DNA from 3 places in the Herbaspirillum sp. WGmk3 genome. Region 3 is predicted to be linked to each of the others. Evidence: predicted binding sites of a transcription regulator. Region 3 holds the regulator's gene; each other region holds the start of a gene.

Region 1 (2,265 bases), on a different contig from region 3:
GATCAGGTCGGGGAAGCCGTTGCGGTTCTCGCGAATGTCGTCAAGGATGCGCAGACACCACAGCTTCAGATGTGCAGCGGGGATACAGTCCAGCGCCATCACCAGCAGCTCGCGCGTAACCCAGCCCCAGGCGACGAAGGGCGATTGCAGGCCGTGCTTGCTCTCATGGGTGGCAAGGAGATGCGCACGGTAGCTGCCGTCATCGAAACGGCGCAGGCAGCGCGCCAGCACATCGCGCCGACGCGCCGCGAAATCGGCGCTCAAGAGATCGGCCGGCTCGCGCTGGAAGGGATGGAAGAAGGCGCCGGGAATGGGCGCGAACAGCGCTTCCCAGCACAGCAAGCCGAACAGGGCATTGGCCAGCGCGTTTTCGACATAGAACACCGGCGCATCGGCCTGCTGCAAATGCAACTGCACCGCCCGCTCGACGCGGCCGCCCTCGGCCGGCAACACGAGCTCGATCTGATCGACCACGGCGGGGCGCGGCCGCAGCGCCGGCGGCAAACCCAGCTGGCGCGCCAGGCGCGGCGCGATGCGCAGCAGTTGCTGGCGTTCCGCCTCGCTCTCGGGCGATTGCCGGGCGATCGTCAGCAGGGCCTGCGCGGGACCGAAGCGGCCCAGTTTTTCCAGCACGCGGATGGCGCGTGCCCGTGCGCCGGGATAACGGCAGGCAGCGTAGATCTGCTGTGCCTGTGGCCAGTCGCCGGCCTTCTCGCAATGCTGGCCGAGCTGGAACAGCAGGCGTTCCCGGCGGCTCTCCAGCCAGGGATTGTCGAAGCGCTCCGCGGGTAGCGCGTCGAGCACCGCCGCGACCTTGTCACTGGCCTCAAAGCGCTGCTTGCAGGCCTGCAGTTGCAGGTAAAGATCAATGTCGGTGCGGCTGCGAAAACCGCGCGCCTCGGCAGAAAGGGCGATCTGTTCATAGCGCAGCGTAGCCAGATCGGCCAGCACGAATTCGCTCCAGTCCTGGCGCAGGTTGCCGAAGAACATCAAACGCAAACGTTCACACAGGCCGCCAACCCGCATGCGCAGGACCGCTTCCCCGCCCTGCCCCGGCGCTATCCATTGCGACAGGCAGCGCGGCGCAGCATGAAGGGGATCGCTTTCCAGTGCCGCCAGCAAGCTGTCCTTGCGCGCCGTCCTGAGTCCACCGCGCACGCCGAACCAGCGCAGCAGCTCCGGCTTGGTCGCCAGCGCGAAGACTTGGGCCAGCGACAGCGGCGCATCCTGCTCCACCCATTCGGGCGGCAGATCGCGGGACGCCTGCAGCGGGCAGCCGATCTCCGGATAAGCCAGACGGCTGGCGCGGAAGTGCTCGCCTTTGCGCATCATCATGCGCACGAACAGCGCCCGCGCAGCCAGCGGCAAGGCCGGGAAACGCAGCAGGAAATCGCGCTCCTCGTCCTGCAGCAGGTCGGCATAGCGCTGCCCCAGCCAATCCAGCGCCTGCTGGAAATTGCTCAGGTAGTAGAAACGGTGATCGGGGACGGCGGGCATTGCGGCGAAAAGCAGGCAGGAAAGGAACTGTATGGATGCACAGTATATCGCTTCCTGCCAGAAGCAACATATTCATTGTGCCGAACATGAAGCAACGTGCAGCCCCTCCGCCCGCTCAGCCGCTCAGATCCTGGCTGCCAGCTCCTTGGCAAAAAAATCGGTCACCACCCGCACCCGTTGCGGGAGGAAGCGGCGGCGCGGCCAGACCAGGCTGATGTCGCGGGTTTCCTTCAGATAGGCATCGAGGACGGTGGCGATGTCCGGATGGCGCATCTCGCCGACCAGCGAGGCCCGGTTGAACAGCCCCAGTCCCACGCCCGCACGCACCGCCGCCAGGATGGCCTCGACCGTGTTGGCAGACAGGTTGCCCTGCACCGGCACGCTGAAGCGCCCGTGCGGTCCGCTGAAAGGCCATTCGTGCATGTCGTTGTAGATCAGGCAGTTATGGCGCGCCAGCTCCTGCGGCGTGCGCGGCAGCCCATGCCGCCTGAAATAACTGCGCGCTCCCACGCACACCAGCGGCGTGCTGGCCACGCGCTTGACCACGGCATCCGGATGCAGCACCGGACTGACGCGGATGGCCAGGTCGACGCCATCGGCCAGCAGATCGCGCACGCCATCGGAGAACTGCAGATCGAGCCTTATCCCCGGATAGCGCGCCAGCAGCACCGGCACCAGCGGCAGCACGTGCAGGCGGCCGAAGGTGGCGGACGTGGCCAGCCGGACCGGGCCGGCGATGTCCAGCGTGCTGCTGGAGAGCTCGGCATC
Region 2 (2,265 bases), 180 kb from region 3:
CGGAGCGACTGTGGAAGTGCAGGGTGATGCAATCGGGGAAGCTGCCGGCCAGCAGGTGGTTTTCAATCATCTGCGCCGACATCCGCACCAAGGCCATGGTGTGCTTGTGGAAGCTGCCGCATTCGCCCGAGACATCCAGCACTCCCAGCACTTGGCCGCGATGGTCGAAGATGGGGGCGGCCGAACAGGTCAGGAAGCGGTTGGCATCCAGGTAGTGCTGCTGGGCGTGCACAGTGGTGGGCTTCTGCTCGAAGAGCGCCGTGCCGATGGCATTGGTGCCGCGCAATTGTTCGGACCAGCGTCCACCGGGCCCGAGGGACACACGGTCGGCCTTGGCCAGGAAATCGCTGTCGCCCAGCGTATGCAGGATGGTGCCTTCGGCGTCCGAGAGGATGACCATGCTGTGGGTATTGCGGATCTGGTCGTAGAGGGTTTCCATGACCGGGCGGGCATGGCCGGAGAGGGCCTGGTTGGCTTCCAGCGTCTGGGCCAGGTCGGCGCGCGAGAGTGAATCCAGGTCGGGCCGCTGGCCGCGCGTGATGCCGTAGGACGAGCTGCGCTGGTGCGAGCGTTCGATGGCCTGCAGATCCGGCACGCCATCGGCGCTGGCCTGCACCAGGGGCGAAGCGCCCAGCAATGCACCGGCACCGGGCCGGTTTGCCTGGTATTGCATCCTTGTCTCCTTGGGACCTCTGGCGGTCCTTGTTCCCCCTTGTGTCGGCTTTCTTCTCTGATGGGAAGCTGAGGGTGAACAAGCATAACCGATTAATGTGGCAGCCGGACAAATTGAAACAGCATTTGCAGCGCATCCGAAGTGAAGGCAAAATACTGTATATAAATACAGTATTGATGAGCTTTACGTGGCTTCCTTCCCTAAATTTCCGCAGGGCATTGCCCGGCCTTTTCCAGAGCAGCCGACCCGGTCGGCCGCCTCCGGCGAGGACGACGCGACCCTGACGCCAGAAACCTTCATCCATCGCGATCAGACCGCCCAGAAGGGCCGGGGCGCGGTGACCAACCTGCGTGGGCGCTATGAATCGGTGGCGCGGGAAGAGTTCGACGATGGCTGGCAGGCCGTCCATTTTGCCGAGGCCGGGCCGCAGGCGGCTGAGAGTACCGAGGAGGATGAGCCACCCCGCCTGAAGACCATCGTCACCGAGGAAGACGCCCGATCCATCATCACCCGCAACAGCTCGCCGGATTTGCCGTTTTCGCTTTCGCTCAATCCCTACCGGGGCTGCGAGCACGGCTGCATTTACTGCTTCGCGCGGCCTTCTCACAGCTATTTGGGCCTGTCCCCGGGGCTGGATTTCGAAAGCCGGCTGGTGGCCAAGCGCAATGCCCCCGAGGTGCTGCTGCGCGAACTGGCCAAGCCGTCCTATGAACCCGACACCATCACGGTGGGCATCAATACCGACGCCTACCAGCCCATCGAGCGCGAACGCCAGCTGACCCGGCGCATCCTGCAGATCCTGCACGATTGCGAGAATCCGGTGGCGCTCATCACCAAGTCCTCGCTGGTCGAGCGGGATATCGATTTGCTGGCCCCGATGGCGGCCAAGGGGCAGGCCATTGTTGCGGTGACGATCACCACGCTGGATGCGGCCATCGCGCGCACGCTGGAACCACGCGCGGCCAGCCCGGCGCGGCGATTGCGGGTGATCCGCACGCTGGCCGAGGCGGGCATTCCGGTGAGCGTGTCGATTGCGCCGGTGATTCCCTTCGTCACCGAACCGGACCTGGAACGCGTCATGGAAGCGGCCGTGGAGGCCGGGGCGCGCCAGGCGGGCTATATCGTGCTGCGCCTGCCTTGGGAAGTCAGCCCGCTGTTTCGGCAGTGGCTGCAGGCGCATTTCCCCGACCGTGCGGCGCGGGTGATGAACCGCATCCAGGACATGCGTGGCGGCAAGGATTACGACGCCGATTTCGCCACCCGCATGCGGGGCACCGGCGTCTGGGCCGATTTGCTGCATCAGCGCTTCGAGAAGGCCAGCCGGCGCCTGGGCATCGATCATCGCAATCGGGCTTTTGCCACCCTGGATGCCAGCCGCTTCAAGCGGCCCATGGTGGTGCCGGCGGGGCAGGGGCGCCCGGCGGGCGATGCCCAGCTGGATTTGTTCTGAGGCAGACGGCCGGCGGCTGGTAAGATCCGCGTTTTAGTCCGTTTCTTCACTTCTTTGCATGCACACTCTGGAACAACTGCGCAGCGGCGCGCTGGAAGGCATTACCCGCCTGTCTCTCTCGTGCGGCCTGCGCGAATTCCCG
Region 3 (2,265 bases):
GCTGTTGCGATTCCTGCGGGCCAAAAAGCCGGTGAACCGGAAGACTTCACCCAGTGCCGCCCTGTTGAGCGCACCGGAGATTTCCCCCGCTGCCAGCGCCGCGATCTCGAATTCGACCTGACGCTTCATGCCAGCCTCCGTCTGCTCCGACTGATGCTGCAACCTGGCAGTGACAATCGGGATACCGGCCGGCGTATAACGTAGGACATCACGTTCTGCCAGGCTGGCGATGACTTGAAACTGGTTCACTCTCCGCGATGTTCGCAGCGCTTAAGCTGCCGGAGCTTCGGTACGGCTCTTGGCCGCGTCTTCCTTCTGCACTGCCTTCAGGATGGGGGAAGGACCGGTTTCGGCCTTCTTCATCTTGACGGTCAGGTGGCGCAGGACGGCGTCGTTGAACTTGAAGCCGGTTTCGATTTCAGCCAGCGTTTCGCTGTCGACTTCGATGTTCAGGCAGACGTAGTGAGCCTTGGCCAGCTTCTGGATCTGGTAAGCCAGTTGGCGACGGCCCCAATCTTCGACACGGTGGACCTTGCCGCCGCGGGTGGTGACGATTCCCTTGTAACGCTCGATCATCGCCGGCACTTGCTCGCTTTGGTCCGGGTGGACGATAAATACGATTTCATAATGACGCATGTAGACTCCTTATGGACTTATTGAAGACGCCCACCCCGGCGTCAAGACGGGTGTGGGAAGAGGAAAACCAGAGATCATACTAGGTTTCCGTCCTGACAGCAATGCCGGCGTCACGGCACTGCGGCCGCGGGGCCACAACGCGGACCGTGCACATCGCCGCCAGCGGCTCAAAACCAGATTCTTCAGTTGCAGCGCGCTCTATATAAATGAGAAAGCTTGCCTTTTCCGCCCCGGAATATGCATGTTGCCGTTGACACAAGGATTGCACCTGTATAAAAATACAGACTGTTCATCCAGACAGCCTTCCCTCCGAGAAAGGCCACCCTCATGCTCAAACTGACTGCGCGCCAGGAACAGATCCTGAACCTGATCAAGAACGCCATCGAGAACACCGGCTTCCCTCCCACGCGTGCAGAGATCGCTGCCGAGTTGGGCTTCCGTTCCGCCAACGCCGCCGAAGAGCATCTGCAGGCCTTGGCCCGCAAGGGCGCCATCGAGATTTCCCCCGGCACCTCGCGCGGCATCCGCCTGCGCGAATCAGGTACCACAGGCATCAGTACTGCACGCCAGATGGCCCTGCCCCATCCCGCCCTGATGCAGCTGAGCCTGCCGCTGATCGGGCGCGTCGCAGCGGGCTCCCCCATCCTGGCCCAGGAACACGTGGAAAAGACTTACCAGGTCGACCCGGCCATGTTCCCGGCCAAGCCCGACTACCTGCTCAAGGTGCGCGGCATGTCCATGCGCGACGCCGGCATCCTGGACGGCGACCTGCTGGCCGTGCGGCGCGCCGACCAGGCGCGCAATGGCCAGATCGTGGTGGCCCGCCTGGCTGACGAGGTCACGGTCAAGCGCTACCAGAAGAGCGGCAGCGTCATCACCCTCTTCCCCGAGAATCCGGAATTCGAGCCCATCATCGTCAAGCCGGAAGACGACCAGTTTGCACTCGAAGGACTGGCCGTGGGATTGCTGCGCAGCTGGAACTGAATTCGGGGCGGCGCGCAGGCCCGACCGCCGGAAAGACGCTGCCAGCGGCGACTGATCGCTTGTTTATGCATGAACCTCCGCTTAAAACGGAGGTTTTTTGCTTTCTATTTAGCTCTTCACCTGTGACCGGTTACGCATATCATCCTTGCTGGACAGCTATGCCCGGCGCAATGGATGCGCCCAACCAAGAGGACCCTTTTCGATGTCGACGCGCAAGAGCAGCAACAAGCACGGCAAACATATTCCGGCCCCAGCGGCCGCCAAGTCCAACCTGCAGGATCTGCTGGACGTTCGCAAATGTCTGGACCTGCTCGACAATCGCAAGACCGAGGAAGCCAAGGCGATCTGTACAGCCGTATTGGCCCGCGCCCCCAATCTGGTGTTTGCCAACCACGCACGCGGACTGATCGCCATGCAGGAAGGCCAGTTCGCGCAAGCCGAGCAATACCTGCGCAAGGCCATCGAGGCCGATCCGAACAACGCCGAATACCTCAGCAACCTGGCCGGCACGGTGCTGAGCCAGGATCGCATCGACGAGTCCATCGCCATCTACGAGCGCGCCATCGCCATCGACAAGGAAAACCGGGCGGCACGCATCGGCCTGGCCAATGCCCTGCACGAAAAGAACGATCCGGAAGCCTCGAT

Evidence for each region. Region 3 encodes LexA, which represses DNA repair genes until DNA is damaged. Its sites were predicted from a motif close to ACTGTATNNNNATACAGT; they were not measured.
Region 1: MKD49_RS18130 (VRR-NUC domain-containing protein) is a predicted target of LexA. The motif match lies at 1,524-1,541, and genes of this name have one in related genera.
Region 2: MKD49_RS10640 (PA0069 family radical SAM protein) is a predicted target of LexA. The motif match lies at 828-845, and genes of this name have one in related genera.

Annotation. Positions count from the first base shown of each region.
Region 1 covers NZ_JAKYWT010000004.1:562,150-564,414, forward strand. The annotation lists gene MKD49_RS18130 (VRR-NUC domain-containing protein) at 1-1,497, opposite strand, end outside; gene MKD49_RS18135 (LysR family transcriptional regulator) at 1,621-2,265, opposite strand, start outside.
Region 2 covers NZ_JAKYWT010000002.1:1,044,591-1,046,855, reverse strand. The annotation lists gene MKD49_RS10645 (sigma-54-dependent Fis family transcriptional regulator) at 1-673, opposite strand, end outside; gene MKD49_RS10640 (PA0069 family radical SAM protein) at 861-2,123, shown strand; gene MKD49_RS10635 (leucine-rich repeat-containing protein kinase family protein) at 2,182-2,265, shown strand, end outside.
Region 3 covers NZ_JAKYWT010000002.1:865,689-867,953, forward strand. The annotation lists gene priB (primosomal replication protein N) at 1-249, opposite strand, end outside; gene rpsF (30S ribosomal protein S6) at 271-636, opposite strand; gene lexA (transcriptional repressor LexA) at 964-1,620, shown strand; gene MKD49_RS09765 (tetratricopeptide repeat protein) at 1,823-2,265, shown strand, end outside.